DNA from 2 places in the Streptomyces sp. NPDC001194 genome. Region 2 is predicted to be linked to the other one. Evidence: riboswitches for the same ligand, from Rfam matches in the RefSeq annotation. Region 2 holds a riboswitch; the other holds the start of a gene.
What was found. Region 2 has a riboswitch for glycine ahead of gcvT (glycine cleavage system aminomethyltransferase GcvT). Riboswitches for the same ligand answer to the same signal wherever they lie in the genome.
Positions count from the first base shown of each region.

Region 1: linked by a shared signal. The riboswitch ahead of gcvP (aminomethyl-transferring glycine dehydrogenase) and the one ahead of gcvT (glycine cleavage system aminomethyltransferase GcvT) in region 2 are both predicted to bind glycine.

Region 1 covers NZ_JBIAXU010000005.1:3,089-14,170, reverse strand. Annotated here, with positions in the region: gene gcvP (aminomethyl-transferring glycine dehydrogenase) at 71-2,956, opposite strand; glycine riboswitch at 3,156-3,254, opposite strand; gene ACFY1T_RS13845 (PRC-barrel domain-containing protein) at 3,368-3,739, shown strand; gene ACFY1T_RS13840 (DNA polymerase IV) at 3,851-5,293, opposite strand; gene ACFY1T_RS13835 (MerR family transcriptional regulator) at 5,372-6,010, opposite strand; gene ACFY1T_RS13830 (bifunctional nuclease family protein) at 6,202-6,675, opposite strand; gene ACFY1T_RS13825 (MerR family transcriptional regulator) at 6,739-7,509, opposite strand; gene ACFY1T_RS13820 (FHA domain-containing protein) at 7,555-8,451, opposite strand; gene ACFY1T_RS13815 (DUF881 domain-containing protein) at 8,582-9,469, opposite strand; gene ACFY1T_RS13810 (small basic family protein) at 9,475-9,807, opposite strand; gene ACFY1T_RS13805 (DUF881 domain-containing protein) at 9,804-10,712, opposite strand; gene ACFY1T_RS13800 (sugar phosphate nucleotidyltransferase) at 10,821-11,082, opposite strand, start outside.
Region 2 covers NZ_JBIAXU010000025.1:104,583-112,088, reverse strand. Annotated here, with positions in the region: gene ACFY1T_RS33125 (AAA family ATPase) at 83-748, opposite strand; glycine riboswitch at 1,046-1,149, shown strand; gene gcvT (glycine cleavage system aminomethyltransferase GcvT) at 1,334-2,449, shown strand; gene gcvH (glycine cleavage system protein GcvH) at 2,518-2,898, shown strand; gene glyA (serine hydroxymethyltransferase) at 2,917-4,173, shown strand; gene ACFY1T_RS33105 (L-serine ammonia-lyase) at 4,393-5,775, shown strand; gene ACFY1T_RS33100 (hypothetical protein) at 6,025-6,330, shown strand; gene ACFY1T_RS33095 (SsgA family sporulation/cell division regulator) at 6,527-6,934, shown strand; gene ACFY1T_RS33090 (hypothetical protein) at 7,053-7,506, shown strand, end outside.

The sequences.
Region 1 (11,082 bases), on a different contig from region 2:
CGAGGGGCCGGCCCGGGGATGATTCTCCCGGACCGGCCCCTCCGTCATGCCATCACGTCATACGAACATGTCAGTTGTCGTACTCGTCGAGCGGCGGGCAGGAGCAGACCAGGTTGCGGTCGCCGAAGGCGCCGTCGATGCGGCGCACCGGCGGCCAGTACTTCTCCGCCGCCGTGACCCCGCCGGGGAAGACGGCCTCGTCGCGGCTGTACGGGTGGCTCCACTCGCCGCCCAGCGCCGCCGCGGTGTGCGGGGAGTTGGCGAGCGGGTTGTCGTCCACCGGCCACTCGCCGCCCGCGACCCGGTCGATCTCGGCGCGGATGGCGATCATCGCGTCGCAGAAACGGTCGATCTCGGCGAGGTCCTCGGACTCCGTCGGCTCGATCATCAGCGTGCCGGCCACCGGGAAGGACATGGTCGGCGCGTGGAAACCGTAGTCGATCAGGCGCTTGGCGATGTCGTCCACGCTGACGCCCGTCGCCTTCGACAGCGGGCGCAGGTCGATGATGCACTCGTGCGCGACCAGGTTGCCCGGGCCCGTGTAGAGCACCGGGTAGTGCGGCTCCAGGCGCTTGGCGATGTAGTTCGCGCCGAGCACCGCCACCTGGGTGGCGCGCTTGAGGCCCTCGCCGCCCATGAGGCGCACGTACGACCAGGAGATCGGCAGGATGCCGGCCGAGCCCCACGGCGCCGCCGAGATCGGACCGACGCCCGTCTCCGGGCCCGCGGTCGGCTGGAGCGGGTGGTTCGGCAGGTAGGGGGCCAGGTGCGCCCGGACACCGACCGGGCCGACGCCCGGGCCGCCGCCGCCGTGCGGGATGCAGAAGGTCTTGTGCAGGTTGAGGTGCGAGACGTCGCCGCCGAAGTGACCCGGCTTGGCCAGGCCCACGAGGGCGTTGAGGTTGGCGCCGTCCACGTAGACCTGGCCGCCGGCGTCGTGCACCTGGGCGCAGATGTCGGCGACGTGCTCCTCGAACACACCGTGGGTCGAGGGGTACGTGATCATCAGCACGGCGAGCTCGTCGCGGTACTGCTCGATCTTGGCGCGCAGGTCGGCCTCGTCCACCTCGCCGTCGTCGGCGGTCTTGACGACGACGACCTTCATGCCGGCCATCACGGCGCTCGCGGCGTTGGTGCCGTGCGCGGAGGACGGGATGAGGCAGACGGTGCGCTGCTCGTCGCCGTTGGCCCGGTGGTAGGCGCGGACGGCCAGCAGGCCGGCGAGCTCACCCTGGGAGCCGGCGTTCGGCTGGATGGAGACCTTGTCGTAGCCGGTGACCTCGCAGAGACGTTCCTCCAGCTCGGTGATGAGCGTGAGGTACCCCTCGGCCTGCTCGACCGGGGCGAACGGGTGCAGCTGGCCGAATTCGGGCCAGGTGACCGGCTCCATCTCGGTGGTCGCGTTGAGCTTCATGGTGCAGGAGCCCAGCGGGATCATGCCGCGGTCCAGCGCGTAGTCCTTGTCCGACAGCTTGCGCAGGTAGCGCAGCATCGCGGTCTCGCTGCGGTGCTGGTGGAAGACCGGGTGCGCCAGGTAGTCGTCCGAGCGCAGCAGGCCCTCGGGCAGCGCGTCGGCGGTGGTCCCGTCCAGCGCCTCGAGGTCCGCGCTCACGCCGAAGGCGGCCCAGACGGCCTCGACGCCGGCGCGCAGCGTGGTCTCGTCGCAGGAGACGGAGACGTGGTCGGCGTCGACCTGGAACAGGTTGACCCCGCCCTCGCGGGCGGCGGCGACGACCTCGGCGGCCTTGCCGGGCACCCGGGCGGTGACGGTGTCGAAGTACGAGCCGTGCACGATCTCGACCCCGCCGGCCCGCAGACCGGCCGCGAGCAGGGCGGCGTAGCGGTGGGTGCGGCGGGCGATCGTCCGCAGGCCGTCCGGGCCGTGGTAGACGGCGTACATGCCGGCCATGACGGCGAGCAGCACCTGCGCGGTACAGATGTTGCTGGTGGCCTTCTCCCGGCGGATGTGCTGCTCGCGGGTCTGCAGCGCCAGGCGGTAGGCCTTGTTGCCGTCCGCGTCCACGGAGACGCCGACGAGGCGGCCCGGCAGCGAGCGGGCGTGCTTGTCCTGGACGGCCATGTAGCCGGCGTGCGGGCCGCCGAAGCCCATCGGGACGCCGAAGCGCTGGGTGGTGCCGACGGCGATGTCCGCGCCGAGCGCGCCCGGGGAGGTGAGCAGGGTCAGCGCGAGCAGGTCGGCGGCGACGGCGACGATCGCGCCGAGGCCGTGCGCCTGGTCGATGAGCGGCTTGATGTCCCGTACGGCACCGGAGGCGCCCGGGTACTGCAGGAGCACGCCGTAGACGCCGCGCTCGGCGACCTCGGCCGGGATGCCCTCGGAGAGGTCGGCGACGACGATCTCGATGCCGATCGGCTCGGCGCGGGTCTCGATCACGGCGATGGTCTGCGGCAGCGCGTCGGCGTCGACGAGGAAGATGTTGCCCTTGGACCTGCCGACGCGGCGGGCCAGCGTCATGGCCTCGGCGGCCGCGGTGCCCTCGTCGAGCAGGGAGGCGCCGGAGGTCGGCAGGCCGGTGAGGTCCGCGACGACGGTCTGGAAGTTGAGGAGCGCCTCCAGGCGGCCCTGCGAGATCTCGGGCTGGTACGGGGTGTACGCCGTGTACCAGGCCGGGTTCTCCATGACGTTGCGCAGGATCACCGGCGGGGTGAAGGTCCCGTAGTAGCCGAGACCGATCATCGGGGTCAGGACCTGGTTGCGGTCGGCGAGCGAGCGCAGCTCGGCGAGCACCTCCGCCTCGGTCCGCGCCTCGGGCAGATCCAGCGCCTCGGCGCTCTTGATCACATCCGGTACCGCGGCGGCGGTCAGTTCGTCCAGCGAGCCGTAGCCCACGTGGGCGAGCATCTTCGCCTGCGCCTCGGCATCCGGGCCGATGTGGCGCTGCTCGAAGGGGATGCCTCGCTCCAGCTGGGAGAGCGGAATGCGGTTGGCGGTCATGTACGGAGGCCTCCTGGGTCGTACGACCTGCGAGGGGCACCACGGCGCGGGCACCCGGACGGCCTCCCCCTCTGTCATCTCAACCTGAGAGCTTCACCGGAGCCAGCGGGGGTGGCCCGCGGATTCCGGCTTTCACCGTCGGTGAGGAGGGGAACCGGCACTGCGCGCCCGGTACCCGCCCCTGCTTTCCAGAGTGGCCTCTTCACGTGCGGTACGTATGCCTGAGAGATTCCGGGGAGGATTTGCTCCTTCGGCGCCTCCGTCGTGCTCACTCGGAGGACTCTCCCGCACAGGGTCAACAGCCGTCACCCAGCCTACCAGCGAGGTTCCCGCACCTGCCTCGAGTGGCCTGCACTCCGGAAATGCCCTTCTGTTGTCATTACGGAGGAGTTGCGACCATATGGAGGGACCGTGCAGACCGACATCGATCCGCGCAGCCTGATCGGCCGCAAGGCGTTCGACCGCAACGGAACCAAGATCGGCACCGTCGACGAGGTCTACCTCGACGATGCCACGGGCGTGCCCGAATGGGCCGCCGTCCGGACCGGCCTGTTCAGCCGGGACGCCTTCGTCCCGCTGGAGCCGAGCGAGGTCGTCGACGACACCCTGCGGGTCCCCTTCGAGCGCTCCCTCATCAAGGACGCCCCGGACTTCGGCGTGGGCCGCCACCTCTCCCCCGAACAGGAGCTGCAGCTCTACCACCACTACGGACTGGACGTCTCCCTCCCGTCGGACATCCAGCGGGACTTCGGCCGCCTGGCGAACGGGGACGACACTCCCTAGTGGGTGTCCGCAAAGTAGCGCCGTCCGCCCGGAGGGCGGTCCGGGACTTTGCGGACACGCCCTAGGGCGATCCGCGAAGTCCCGTCTGCCCCGCGGTCCCCGCAGGGCGGCCTAGGCCGCCTCCGGATCCTCCCGCCCCACGAGGGGCAGCGGATCGGAAGGCTCCAGCTCGGGGTCCTCCACCCGGAAGGTGCGCACCCTGCCCGGCGCCGATCCGGGCTGCTCGAACCGCACGGTCACCCTCCCGACCCCGCTGCCCTGCACCCACCCCGGCCCGTACACGGCGTGCAGTACGTCACTCCCGGCCGCCCAGCGCCGCTCCGGGGCCGGGTCGGGCTCCCCTGCCGGCCCGACGGGCTCCGCGGCCTCTGCGGGCCCTCCAGGCCCTCCGGCCGCTCCCGCCCCCGCGGTCTCCGGGGCACCACGGGGCTCGGCGGCCGCGCCCTCCGCAGCCGCCTCGGCGGCCGCCTCCGCCTCCGCCGCCATCGACTGCGCGAACAGGTCCTCCTGCGTGTAGTCGGCGAGGCCCGTCACGCCCACTCCCAGCAGCCGGACCCCGCCCGTGGTGTCCACCCCCTCCAGCAGTCGCGCCGCTGCCTCCCGCACCACCGCGGGGTCGTCGGTGGGCCCCCGCAGCGTCTCGGAGCGGGTCAGGGTCGAGAAGTCGTACCGCCGCACCTTCAGCACGATCGTGCGCCCCGAGTGCCCCGAGCCCCGCAGCCGCTGCACGCACCGGTCGGCGAGCCTCTGCACCTCGGTCCGGATCCGCACCCGGTCGTGCAGGTCCACGTCGAAGGTGTCCTCCACCGACACGGACTTCGCGTCGCGCTCGGCGACCACCGGCCGGTCGTCCAGCCCCAGCGCCATCCGGTACAGCCCGACCCCGTGCGAGCGCCCGACCATCCGCACCAGCTCGTCCTCGCCGGCCTCGGCCAGCTCGCCGACCGTGGTGATCCCGGCGCGCCGCAGGTGTTCCCCCGTGACGGGCCCCACCCCGGGCAGCGTCCGCACCGACATCGGGGCGAGCAGCTCCCGCTCGGTGCCCGGCTCGATCAGCAGCAGCCCGGCCGGCTTGGCCTCCTCGGACGCCACCTTGGCCAGCATCTTGGAGCCCGCGAGCCCCACGGAGCCGCTGAGCCCCGTCGCGGCCCGGATGTCCGCCCGCAGCCGCTCCCCCGTCTCCCGGGCGCTCTCGGAGTCGAAGGCGGTCCCGCCCGCCTCCAGGTCCACGAAGGCCTCGTCCAGGCTGAGGGGCTCCACCAGCGGGGAGAGCTCCCGCAGCAGCCCCATGACGACCTCGCTGACCGCCTGGTACAGCCGGAAGCGCGGGATGAGGTAGGCGCCGTTCGGGCAGAGCCGGCGCGCCTGGGCCGTCGGCATCGCCGAGTGCACCCCGAAGCGCCGGGCCTCGTACGAGGCGGTGGCGACCACCCCGCGCGGTCCGAGCCCGCCGACGATCACGGCCTTCCCGCGCAGGCTCGGCTTCGACGCCTGCTCCACGGAGGCGTAGAAGGCGTCCATGTCCAGGTGCAGGATGGTCGGCGCGGATCTCACAGCCCCGATGCTGCCTCATGCCACTGACATTCGGCCGGGCCCGGGCCCGGCGTCCTCGGACCGCGCCGGGAAGGGTGCTCAGCCGGCCCGGTTGCGGCGCGCGGCGAGCTCGTCCGTCGAGTTGTGGCCCACCACCGTCTCGCCGGTGTCGACCCGCTCTCCGTGCAGCTGCGACAGCGCGTTCTCCACGTCGCGCCAGACCACGCCCACCGCGATCCCGAAGACGCCCTGCCCGCCCTGGAGCAGGCTCACGACCTGGTCCGGCGAGGTGCACTCGTACACGGTGGCGCCGTCGCTCATCAGCGTCATGCGCTCCAGGTCCGAGAATCCGCGGTCGCGCAGGTGCTGGACGGCGGTCCGGATGTTCTGAAGCGCCACCCCGGTGTCCAGGAAGCGCTTGACGATCTTGAGGACGACGACGTCCCGGAAGCTGTAGAGCCGCTGCGTCCCGGAGCCGTACGCGGGGCGCACCGTGGGCTCCACCAGCCCGGTCCGCGCCCAGTAGTCGAGCTGGCGGTACGTGATGCCCGCCGCGGCGCACGCGGTCGGTCCCCGGTAGCCGACCTGCTCGGGTGCCGCGTCCGCGCCCACAGGCGCGACCGGCGCACTGTCCGGCTGACGGCGCGGGGAACCCGCCGCACTGCCGTGGAGCGGGTACGGCCCACCGTCACTCCGCACGGGGATGCCCCCGGTCGTACCGTCGCCCGTGACTCTCACGCCGACCCTCCGTCCTTGACCTGCCCCCTCGAAGGTAGGCAGTCACCAGGGGTGCGTCAACGATCGCCACACTCGGCACGCCGAGTGATAATCACCCTGAGAGTGGTTTCCCGTGTCCTGTGCCGGGGAATGGCTCACCGAATGGGCTGATGCTCCCCGCGGACACGCGGCGTGGACGGCGCGGCCGCGGCTCACTGCGGGCCGGTACCGAAGTCCTCCGGGGAGATCTGGTCGAGGAACTCGCGGAACTTCTCCACCTCGTCCTCCTGCTCGTCCGGAATCGCGATTCCGGCGTCGTCCAGCACGCCGTCGCTCCCGTAGATCGGCGTTCCGGTACGCAGGGCGAGCGCTATGGCGTCGGAAGGCCTCGCGCTCACCTCGACCCCGCTGGCGAAGACAAGCTCCGCGTAGAAGACGCCCTCCCGCAGGTCCGTGATCCGGACCTCGGTGAGCTCCTCGCCGATCGCCTCCAGCACGTCCTTGAACAGGTCGTGCGTCAGCGGCCGGGCGGGGGCCATGCCCTGCTGCGCGAAGGCAATGGCGGTCGCCTCCCCTGGTCCGATCCAGATGGGGAGGTACCGGTCGCCTCCCACTTCACGCAGGAGCACGATCGGTTGGTTGGAGGGCATTTCCACCCGGACACCCACAACGTCGAGCTCGTTCACACAGCAACCCTAGGACCTGCTCGGCAGGTTTGGGTAGTCGGGCCCCCTCGGGGATCCCCGAGGTCAGTGCAGACGGACCCCGAGAGCGGTCTGCACCAGGGCCTCGTGGAGCCGTACGGACAGCCCCGCGAGCTCCTTCAGGGTCGCTTCGGCATGCGCCCTGGTCTGCGGGTTGCGGTGCCGCCGAAGAGGTGCCACGACCTGCTCCACCAAACCCGCCTCACGGTCCGCGGCCGCCTTCATGGCGCGCAGGTGCCGCGGCTCCAGCCCGAACCGGCCCAGATCCGCCACCAGGCGGGCCACGGTGACCGTCTCGGCGTCGAAGCCGCCGCCCGGGGCCTCGCCGATCAGCCCGTACGACTCCCACTCGGCGAGCTGCGCCTCCTCCACCTCCGCCGCGGCGAGCAGCTCGGCGCGCCCGACGCGGGCCGCGGCGGCCCGCTCCCGGCCCACTTCGCCGTAGACGGCACAAGGGCTCGCGGGATCGACGGAGTCCCCGTGCGCCGTTGGTGCGGGGATGCGGATCTGTTCACCGCGCGCGAGCGCGTCCAGCTGCTCGCGGATGACTTTCAACGGCAGGTAGTGGTCCCGCTGCAACCGCAGGATCCGGGCCAGCCGCTCGACGTCCTCGGTGCTGAACTTGCGGTATCCGGAAGGTGTGCGCCGGGGCTCGACCAGCCCCTCCGCCTCCAGGAAGCGGATCTTCGAGATCGTGACTTCGGGGAACTCGTCGCGCAGCAGGGTGAGCACCGTGCCGATGCTCACCAGCCGTCCGGCCGAGCCGCTGCCGGCGGTGCCGCTCCTCGGGGCACCGCCGGTGGGGATACGCAGCATGGGACCTTCCCTCTGGGGTTTCCCCCGGACGGAGTCCGGAGGAGGTCAGACGCCCCGCAGGCTCGCGTAGAAGACCAGCCGGTACTTGCCGATCTGCACCTCGTCGCCGTTGTGCAGGGCGACCGAGTCGATCGGCTCACGGTTCACGTACGTGCCGTTGAGGCTGCCCACGTCGGCGACGGTGAATCCGCCGTCCTGGCTCCTGCGGAACTCGACATGCCGCCGGGAGACCGTGACGTCGTCCAGGAAGATGTCGCTCTGCGGGTGCCGGCCCGCCGTGGTCAGCTCGCCGTCCAAGAGGAAGCGGCTTCCGGAGTTGGGGCCGCGCCGCACGATGAGCAGAGCGGAACCCGGAGGCAGAGCTTCCACCGCGGCCTGGGCCTCGGGGGACAGCGAGGACGACACGTGCTGTTGTCCCGACACCTCGGCCTCGTAGGCCTCGAGGCCCGAGATCGAGATGGTGGACGTGGTCTCCGAGGCACGCTCCGGCGTCAGGCCCGCCCGCAGCGGCGCGCCGCAGTTGGAGCAGAACCGGCTGGCCGCATCGCTGCGGTGTCCGCACCTGCTGCAAACCTGCTCGGCCGACATGGACGGCTCCTCGCGCCGCGGCTGCCCCGCGGAGGCATTGGTGGCATACGGGTCGGGGGCAAACCCTCCACCCGAACTTGAGGTTGATGGTTCACCGAAACCTATGCGTCCGGAACCGGCAGGGTCAACAGACGACGCGCCCGGCGCGCCCGAAACATCCCCCGCGCCGGCGACCTCGTCACGGAAGAGCGGCCGGTCGCCCTGCCCTTCCACCTCTCCCTGCCCCGCACGGTGCTTGGCCGCACCGCTTTCCTCGCGGTTCTTCTTGCCGAACAACTTCTCAAACAACTTCACGGGCGATTCCCCTTGAACGAAACAGACCCGCCCGTGGGGCAGGACGAACTCCGAATGCACACACCTGCCGACCCGGACATTCTCACAACGTCCGTAACCACCAGACAGTTTCCACCACGCGGCACGACTTCAGTGCGCCGACCCCCCGCAGGCATCAGCCCGCGTGAGCCCGTCCGCACTCCGTCCCGCGTCACGACGATGACGACCGAGCGTAGTCAGGCTGCTTCGCAGCCCGCAAGGCATCCACAACGATCTTCGCCGACCGTGTGACGGCGACGGTGGCCTGTTCCTTCTCCAGCGTCTGCACGACACCGCCGGGAATGTTCAGGGCGGGCTCCAGATCCTGCGGCTTGCCGATCACCTTGAACTCATAAGGCTGTGTGATCTTCTTACCGTCGATGCCGATCCCGCCTCCCTCGTCCGAGAAGAACGAGCTCGCCACGATGCGCACCCCGTTGACCTGGATGGCCTCGGCCCCGGCCGCCCGCAGCTCCTGAAGGGTGTCCAGCAGCTGGTCCGACTGCACCTGGCCCTTGGGATCGGTGATCTTCAGCGTGATGCCCGGTCCCTGCGCCGCCACCGTACCGGCCAGGATCCCGAGTTGGCGTTCCTTCTCGACCGTCTGGCGACGGGCCTCCTCGGCCTGGTTCGAGCTGCTCTCCAGCTCCTTGCGCTGGTCCTCCAGCCGCTGCTTCTCGTCCTCCAGGCGCTTGGTCCGCCCGTCGAGCTCGTCGAGGATCCGTACGAGGTCCTCCTGACGGGCCCCGCGCAGCGCGCTGGAGTCGCTGTTCGAGCGCACCTGGATGGCCAGGCCCAGCCCGAGGACGAACAGGAGCAGCGCGACGATCAGTTGGGCCCGGCTCACGCGCGGCGGCCACACCGACTCCACCAGCCGCCGCCGACCGCTCTGCGCGGGCTCGGCGGGCTGCGCGGCCCGGGCCGGCTGGGCCGGCTGGGCGGCCCGGTCGGACTCGGCTCCCCCGCCCGTCGCCGCCGGCCCTGCGGGCTTCGCCGGCTTGTCCTGCGGCGGCAGCTCCGAGCCCATCGGCTCCTCGGGCGGGTTGTCGTTCGTACTCATCGGCCTCACGCCCGGAACACGTGCCGGCGGATGGCCGCGGCGTTGGAGAAGATGCGGATGCCGAGGACCACGACCACACCGGTGGACAGCTGCGAACCGACGCCCAGCTTGTCGCCGAGGAAGACGATCAGCGCCGCGACCACGACGTTCGACAGGAACGACACCACGAAGACCTTGTCGACGAAGATGCCGTCCAGCATCGCGCGCAGGCCCCCGAACACCGCGTCCAGCGCCGCCACCACGGCGATCGGCAGATAAGGCTCGACGACGGCCGGCACTTCGGGCCGGACCAGAAGCCCGACCACCACTCCGGCCACCAGGCCCAGTACCGCGATCACGATGCACCCTTCTTCGGCTCTTCTGCTGTGGCTGTACGTACGGTCAGGCTCGACGCGGCCGGCAGCCGCAGCCCGTCCGCCGGGGACAAGGTGGCGCGGATCCCGTAGTTCTCCTGCAGGGCGTGCAGGTACTGGCCGTCCGCGGAGTCCTGGAACGACGTACCGAGCCGCTTCTTGTCCCCCACCGCCAGCACCTCGTACGGCGGCACCAGCGGCCTGTTGTCGACCAGTATCGCGTCACCCGCGGCCCGGATCGCCGACAAAGCCGTCAACCGCTGCCCGTTGATCGAGATGGCTTCGGCGCCGGACTGCCACAGCCCGTTGACGATCTTCTGCATGTCCCGGTCCCGCAGCCGGCCGGTGTCCGAGAAGCCGGCGTTCTCGCGCGGCTTGCCCCCACCCCCGGAAGAGGAGCCCTTGGCGTCGTCCACGACCAGCTTCAGACCGGGCCCCTGGACCTCCGTCGCACCGGACAGCAGCGCCACGAGCTGCCCCTGGTCCCCGCCGTGCTGCTTGAGCGCCGCACGCTGGCGGCTCGCGACGTTCTCCCGCAGCCGCTCGATGTCCCGCTCCAGGCCGTCCGCGTGCTCGTCGGCCCGCTGTACCCGGTCGATCAGCTCCTGCCGCTCCTTGGCCAGCACCGGCGCGGCTATCCGCGCCTGGGCGGCACCCAGCGTGACGACCATGGCCGCGAGGACGAGCCCGGCGGCGAGCGCCAGCTTGGCCTTCAGGGTGCGCGGCAGACCCGCAGTGCCGTCCGCCTCGCGCCGGGCCGACGCTTGCGCATAGCCCTCGTCGAGACTGTGGTCCATCACGTGCGTCAGCAGCGACATGGACGCGTCCGGGCGCGCGGGAGGCGCCGGCGCCGAACTCCGGTTGTGGGGCGGCTGCGACATGCCGCTCATCGTCGCATGTCGGCGCCGCCCACACCGAATGCGCCCGTCCGGTGGACGGGGAGCGACGCCCGCCGCTCCCCGCCCACCGCACTACACCGTGCCATCAGCCGCGGACGCTCAGTGCCCGGCGCCGTCCACGACGGCCGCCCATTCGTCCAGCAGCGCCTGCGCGGACGCGTCGTCGGGCCCCTCGGCCCACAGGTGCGTGACCGCCTCCGCCGGGTCCGGCAGGACCAGCGCCCACCGCCCGTCGGCCTCGACCACCCGTACCCCGTCGGTGGTGTCCACCTGCCGGTCCCCGGCCGCCTCCACGACCCGCCGCATGACGAGCCCCTTCACCGCCCACGGAGTCGGCACGTCCCGCTTGAGTACATGGGCT
Region 2 (7,506 bases):
CGTCTCCACCCACACCGGCTCAGCCCGCAACACCCCACCCATACAGGCAAAATGCCCAAGGCTGAGCCTTCTGCAACACCCTTTAGGGGGTCCGGAAGGCTATGCGGGTCACGCGGGCCGCCGAGCCGCGGTCCAGGAGGACCGCCGAGGCGCAGCCGGCCGGAAGGCGGCCCGATTCGGCCTCGCGCAGCAGCCGGGCCACCGCTCCCCGGTGGCGGGCGAAGGCGTACGCCGACACCCCGCGGCCGCGCGCCGCCTGCCCGGCCAGTGCCTCCTCCGGGCTGGTGTCCAGCAGCAGCAGGTGCAGCGCCCGGCCCCGCCGCCGCGCGGAGGCGGCCAGCAGGCCGCGCACCCACGACTGCGTTCCGCAGTCGTGGACCACCGCCGAGGCGCCGGAGCGCAGGGTCCGCCAGAGCCCCCAGTAGTGCGCGAAGCGGACCAGCGGCCGGTACGCGGCGTACGGCAGCGCGCTCGGCATCCGGCGCTCCCAGCGCTCCCGCACGTCCTGGGAGTCGATGCCGCCGTCCTGCGCGGCCCGCTTGATCAGCGTGCTCTTGCCGCCGCCCGGGAGGCCGGACACGACGACGATGTCCCCTTCCGCGAAGCCGAGCCACTGCGGTCCGTGCGCGCCCCGGCCGCGCAGGTCGCGTACGAGGGCGTCCTCGGCGCGCGCCCGGCGCGCCGCCGGCACCCCGTCCACGGACCCCGTCCCGGTCAACGCCAGCACTCCGAATCGCCGCACAGTGATCGCCTCCCCCAATCGGGCCCTGCGGGGGCCCCATGCCCACTGAGTGTAAAGAGACGGTAATACGGCACGCCCGGTTCCGGTCGGCCCATCCCGGCCCATCCCGGCCGATCCCGGCCGATCCCGGCCGTGGCGGATGCGCCGCGGGTCCGACGCACCGGTCCGTCGTACCGGTCCCGCCGTCACCGGTTCGCGCCCCTTCCGTCCGTTGCTTCGCACGTTCTTCCGGGCCCGCACCCCCGATCGCCCGGACGGCGTGCAATGATGTGCGCCATCTGGACCAACTGCATACCGGCCGCTTGAATCCGCGCGGGAGAGTCCCGGCACGCCGCGAGGCGGTGCCCGGGCGCCGAAGGAGCAAGTACCTCCCTTGAATCTCTCAGGCCCCGTACCGCGTGGATGAGGCAGATCTGAAAAGCGAGCCGCGCCACCGTCCCCCGCGACGGCATCCGCGTGCGCTCCACCCAAGGTGCAAGTCGACGTTCCCCGGGTCCGACCGGGAACTCTCGGCGAACCTCTCAGGTTCCGATGACAGATGGGGAGGATCGTCCTCGTCATGTCATGCCCTGGGACCCGGGAGCCACACCCATGAGCACTGCCCCCCGCCTGACCGCCCTCGATGCGCTGCACCGTTCGCTCGGTGCGACCATGACCGATTTCGCGGGCTGGGACATGCCCCTGCGGTACGGCAGTGAGCGCGACGAGCACAACGCCGTACGGACCAAGGCCGGCCTCTTCGACCTGTCCCACATGGGCGAGATCACGCTGACCGGCCCGGAGGCCGTCAAGGCCCTGGACTACGCGCTGGTCGGCAACATCTCCACCGTCGGCGTCGGCCGCGCCCGCTACACGCACATCTGCCAGGAGGACGGCGGGATCGTCGACGACCTGATCGTCTACCGCCTGGGCGAGAGCGAGTACATGGTCGTCGCGAACGCCTCCAACGCCCAGGTCGTCCTGGACGCCCTGACCGAGCGCGCCGCCGGCTTCGACACCGTGGTCCGCGACGACCGCGACGCCTACGCGCTGATCGCCGTCCAGGGACCGGAGTCCCCCGGCATCCTCGCCTCCCTCACCGACGCCGACCTGGACGGGCTGAAGTACTACGCCGGCCTGCCGGGCACCGTCGCGGGCGTGCCCGCCCTGATCGCACGTACGGGCTACACGGGCGAGGACGGCTTCGAGCTGTTCGTCTCCCCCGGGCACGCCGTCGAGCTGTGGCAGGCGCTGACCAAGGCCGGCGAGGGCGCGGGCCTGGTCCCGGCGGGCCTGTCCTGCCGCGACACGCTGCGCCTGGAGGCGGGCATGCCGCTGTACGGGCACGAGCTGACCACCTCCCTGACCCCGTTCGACGCGGGGCTGGGCCGGGTCGTGAAGTTCGAGAAGGAGGGTGACTTCGTCGGCCGCGCCGCGCTGGAGGCCGCCGCCGAGCGCGCCGCCACCAACCCGCCGCGCAAGCTGGTAGGCCTGATCGCCGAGGGCCGCCGCGTCCCGCGCGCCGGGTTCCCGGTCGTGGCCGACGGCCAGGTGATCGGCGAGGTCACCTCGGGCGCCCCGTCCCCGACGCTCGGCAAGCCGATCGCGATGGCGTACGTGGACGCGGCGCACGCCGCGCCCGGCACCTCCGGCGTCGGCGTGGACATTCGCGGTACGCATGAGCCGTACGAGGTCGTGGCCCTGCCGTTCTACAAGCGGCAGAAGTAACTCCCCTCCGTCTCAGTACGCAAGACCACCGTTCGTTCGTACTCCCCCGCATCCAGGAGAATCAGGTCATGAGCAACCCCCAGCAGCTGCGTTACAGCAAGGAGCACGAGTGGCTGTCGACCGCCGAGGACGGCGTCGCGACGGTCGGCATCACGGAGTTCGCGGCCAACGCGCTCGGTGACGTCGTCTACGCCCAGCTCCCCGAGGTCGGCGACACGGTGACCGCGGGCGAGACCTGCGGCGAGCTGGAGTCGACCAAGTCCGTCAGCGACCTGTACTCCCCCGTCACCGGTGAGGTCGTCGCCGCCAACCAGGACGTCGTGGACGACCCGGCGCTCGTGAACACCGCTCCGTTCGAGGGCGGCTGGCTGTTCAAGGTGCGTATCACGGACGAGCAGGACGACCTGCTCTCCGCCGAGGAGTACGCGCAGCTCACCGCCGGTAAGTAACGACCCCAGGGGATCCTGATGTCTGTTCTGAACACCCCCCTCCACGAGCTCGACCCCGACGTCGCCGCCGCCGTCGACGCCGAGCTCGCCCGCCAGCAGTCCACCCTGGAAATGATCGCGTCGGAGAACTTCGCTCCGGTCGCCGTCATGGAGGCCCAGGGTTCGGTCCTGACCAACAAGTACGCCGAGGGTTACCCGGGCCGCCGCTACTACGGCGGCTGCGAGCACGTCGACGTGGTCGAGCAGATCGCGATCGACCGCATCAAGGCGCTCTTCGGCGCCGAGGCCGCGAACGTCCAGCCGCACTCCGGTGCGCAGGCGAACGCCGCCGCGATGTTCGCGCTGCTGAAGCCGGGCGACACGATCATGGGCCTGAACCTGGCCCACGGCGGTCACCTGACCCACGGCATGAAGATCAACTTTTCCGGCAAGCTCTACAACGTGGTCCCGTACCACGTCGACGAGACCGGCGAGGTGGACATGGCCGAGGTCGAGCGCCTCGCCAAGGAGTCCAAGCCGCAGCTGATCGTCGCCGGCTGGTCCGCGTACCCGCGCCAGCTGGACTTCGCCGCCTTCCGCCGCATCGCGGACGAGGTCGGCGCGTACCTGATGGTCGACATGGCGCACTTCGCCGGCCTGGTGGCCGCGGGCCTGCACCCGAACCCGGTGCCGCACGCCCACGTCGTCACCACCACCACGCACAAGACCCTCGGCGGTCCGCGCGGCGGTGTCATCCTGTCGACGCAGGAACTGGCCAAGAAGATCAACTCCGCGGTCTTCCCCGGTCAGCAGGGCGGCCCGCTGGAGCACGTGATCGCGGCCAAGGCGGTCTCCTTCAAGGTGGCGGCCTCGCCCGAGTTCAAGGAGCGCCAGGAGCGCACCCTGGAGGGCGCGAAGATCCTCGCCGCCCGCCTGGTCCAGGACGACGTCAAGGCCGTGGGCGTGGACGTCCTCACCGGCGGCACCGACGTGCACCTGGTCCTCGTCGACCTGCGCAACTCCGAGCTGGACGGCCAGCAGGCCGAGGACCGCCTCCACGAGGTCGGCATCACGGTCAACCGGAACGCGATCCCGAACGACCCGCGGCCTCCGATGGTCACCTCGGGCCTGCGGATCGGCACGCCGGCGCTGGCCACCCGCGGTTTCGACGCCGAGGCGTTCACCGAGGTCGCCGAGATCATCGCGCAGGCGCTGAAGCCGGCGTACGACGCCGAGGACCTCAAGGCGCGCGTCTCCGCGCTCGCCGCGAAGTTCCCGCTGTACCCGACGCTCTAGCGACGGCTTGGGAGGGCCCGGCCTGGTGTCACACAGGGCCGGGCCCTTCCTGTGTGACACGAGCCATACCCGAGCGCCGTCCGGCGACCATCGCGGGCAGACGAAACGTTCACCTCGCCACGTTAAGCTCGACTGTCGGACAAAATCCGAACAATCCCCCCTCATACGATCCACCCCGCCTGCCCCTCCACCCACGAGCAGACAAGGGAGTCCGCCACCGTGGCCATCTCCGTGTTCGACCTCTTCTCCATCGGCATCGGCCCCTCCTCCTCCCACACGGTCGGCCCGATGCGGGCGGCCCGCATGTTCGTGACCCGGCTGAAGAAGGACGGCGTGCTCGCCCAGACCGCGGCGGTCCGGGCGGAGCTGTACGGGTCCCTCGGCGCCACCGGCCACGGCCACGGCACGCCCAAGGCGGTGCTGCTGGGCCTCGAGGGGCACTCCCCCCGCTCGGTGAACGTGGAGACCGCCGACGACGAGGTGGAGCGCATCCGCAGGACGGGCCGCCTGCGGCTGCTCGGCACCGAGATAGGGGAGGCGCACGAGATCGCCTTCGACGAGCCGAGCCAGCTGATCCTGCACCGCCGCCGGTCCCTGCCGTACCACGCGAACGGCATGACGCTCTTCGCGTACGACGCCGCGGGCGCGCCGCTGCTGGAGAAGACGTACTACTCGGTCGGCGGCGGTTTCGTGGTCGACGAGGACGCGGTCGGCGAGGACCGGATCAAGCTCGACGACACGGTGCTGAAGTACCCGTTCCGCAGCGGCGACGAGCTGCTGCGCATGGCCCGCGAAAGCGGTCTGTCGATCTCCGCGATGATGCTGGAGAACGAGAAGGCCTGGCGCACCGAGGAGGAGATCCGCGAGGGCCTGCTGGAGATCTGGCGGGTCATGCAGGCGTGCGTCGCGCGCGGCATGTCCCGCGAGGGCATCCTGCCGGGCGGCCTGAAGGTCCGGCGCCGGGCCGCGAACACCGCCCGCAAGCTGCGCACCGAGGGCGACCCGCTGGCGCTGTCGATGGAGTGGATCACCCTCTACGCGATGGCCGTGAACGAGGAGAACGCGGCCGGCGGCCGGGTGGTCACCGCCCCGACGAACGGCGCCGCGGGCATCATCCCCGCGGTCCTGCACTACTACGTGAACTTCGTGCCCGGCGCCGACGAGGAGGGCGTGGTCCGCTTCCTGCTGGCGGCCGGCGCGATCGGCCTGCTGTTCAAGGAGAACGCCTCGATCTCCGGCGCCGAGGTCGGCTGCCAGGGCGAGGTCGGCTCGGCCTGCTCGATGGCGGCGGGCGCCCTCGCCGAGGTGCTGGGCGGCACCCCGGAGCAGGTGGAGAACGCGGCCGAGATCGGCATGGAGCACAACCTGGGCCTGACCTGCGACCCGGTGGGCGGCCTGGTCCAGATCCCGTGCATCGAGCGCAACGGCATGGCGGCGGTCAAGGCCGTCACCGCGGCCAAGATGGCCATGCGCGGCGACGGCACCCACAAGGTCTCCCTCGACAAGGTCATCAAGACCATGAAGGAGACGGGCGCCGACATGAAGATCAAGTACAAGGAGACCGCCCGCGGCGGCCTGGCGGTCAACGTCATCGAATGCTGATCCGCAGCGCGTGACGAAGGAGGGGCCCGGCGCGGTGCGCCGGGCCCCTCCGCGTTCCACAACACGGTGAATCCGCAGGCCAATTGAGGTTTGGGTCGAGTTGATCACGCGTGAGGGCGAACCCTCCGCTCCGCCCTGGTTTCCCGGTGATCACATGCGCCATGGTGATCACGTGACGTCGCGGCCACACCCCCGGCGGCCGGCCGGCCGCCTTCGACCGCGGCCTTTCGTGTTCGGGAGGACTTCTTCATGGCAAGCAACCGCAGCATCCGCGCCCTGGCGGCCGTCGCAGCGCTCCCCTTCGCCGTCGCGCTCTTCGCGGGCACGGCCCGGGCCGACAACGGGGCCGGTGCGGGCGTCTCGTCCAACGCCGCCGTCGGCGAGATCCTCGGCAGCGGGGTGGCCGGCGCCAACCTCGGCAACTCCTCCACCACCCAGCAGGTCGCCACGGGCTCCGGGGCGTCCAACCAGGGCAACGGCGCCCAGGCCAACGGCGCCGGCTCCACCGCGATCGGGCAGTCCAACGGCTCGCTCGTCTTCCACCCCGTCCCGTGACGGACCGGTGACGCGGCGGCCCGCCCTTCCCCCGGAGGGCGGGCCCTTCGCGTTCCCGCCGCCTTTCCTGTGAGAAGAGGGGCCCAGCGGCCCCCGGGGTCGGGACCTTCGGCCCGCGGGGGCGGCCGGGCGGTGGGCTAGCTTGCCCGAAGGGGCCGCGAGCGCCCCGGCCGGGACACGACAGAGAGGCCAGCGCATGGACGGCATCGAGCACCGCGTCCTCCCGCTCCGGCTGGAGGCTTCGCCCGAGCCCGTGCCGGTGTTCGGGGCCTTCACGTACCGCCGGGACCGGCCCTACGAGCTGGCGCTCGACTTCCGGGGCGCCGGGATGCACCTGGCGCGCTGGGTGTTCTCCCGCGACCTGCTGCTCGACGGGGAGACCTGCGCGACGGGCGAGGGGGACATCCGGGTGTGGCCGCGGTGGCGGGGCGGTGAGCCGCGGGTCTTCCTCGCCTTCACCAACGGCGCGCAGAGCTGCGTAGTGTCCGCCCGTGCGAAGGACGTACGGGTGCTGTGCAGGCGGCTGGTCACCCTGGTGCCGCGGGGCGAGGAGCGCCGGCACTACGACCTCGACGCCGAGCTGAGCACCCTCCTGCCCCGATAGGGTCCTTTTTGGGATTGTTTCTTTTGTTTTGATGCGGTCTGGGTGCAACCATGAGCCCGCCGGGGAGTGTCCTCAGCAGTGACACCGGTCCCCGCCTCTGAAGAATCAGGGGGACGTCATGAACCATCTCCGCCGCCGGCGGCTCTTGGCCCTCGCCACGGGTGCGCTGCTCACCGCCGGGATCACCCTCGCCGCGCCGGCCTCGGCCGCCGTCCGGCCCGCGCCGCTCGTCGTGAACGCCCGCTGGGGCGGGCACTGCACGTACGACCGCATCGTCATCGACCTGCGGGGACACGTCCCCCAGGCCACCGTCACCCGCGTCCCGCGACTGGTCCACGACGGGTCCGGCGCACCCGTTCCGCTGGCCGGGAAGCACTTCCTCCAGATCCGGCTGCATCCCGCCGCGGCGCACGACCGCGCGGGCAACGGCACGTACCGCGGACCGGAGCTGGTCAAGATCCGTCTGCCGCGGCTGAAGGGGCTCGCCCTGACCGGCGACTTCGAGGGGTACGTGACCTTCGGCGCCGCCTTCGACGGCAAGCCCTCCTTCCGCTCCTTCACGCTGCACGGGC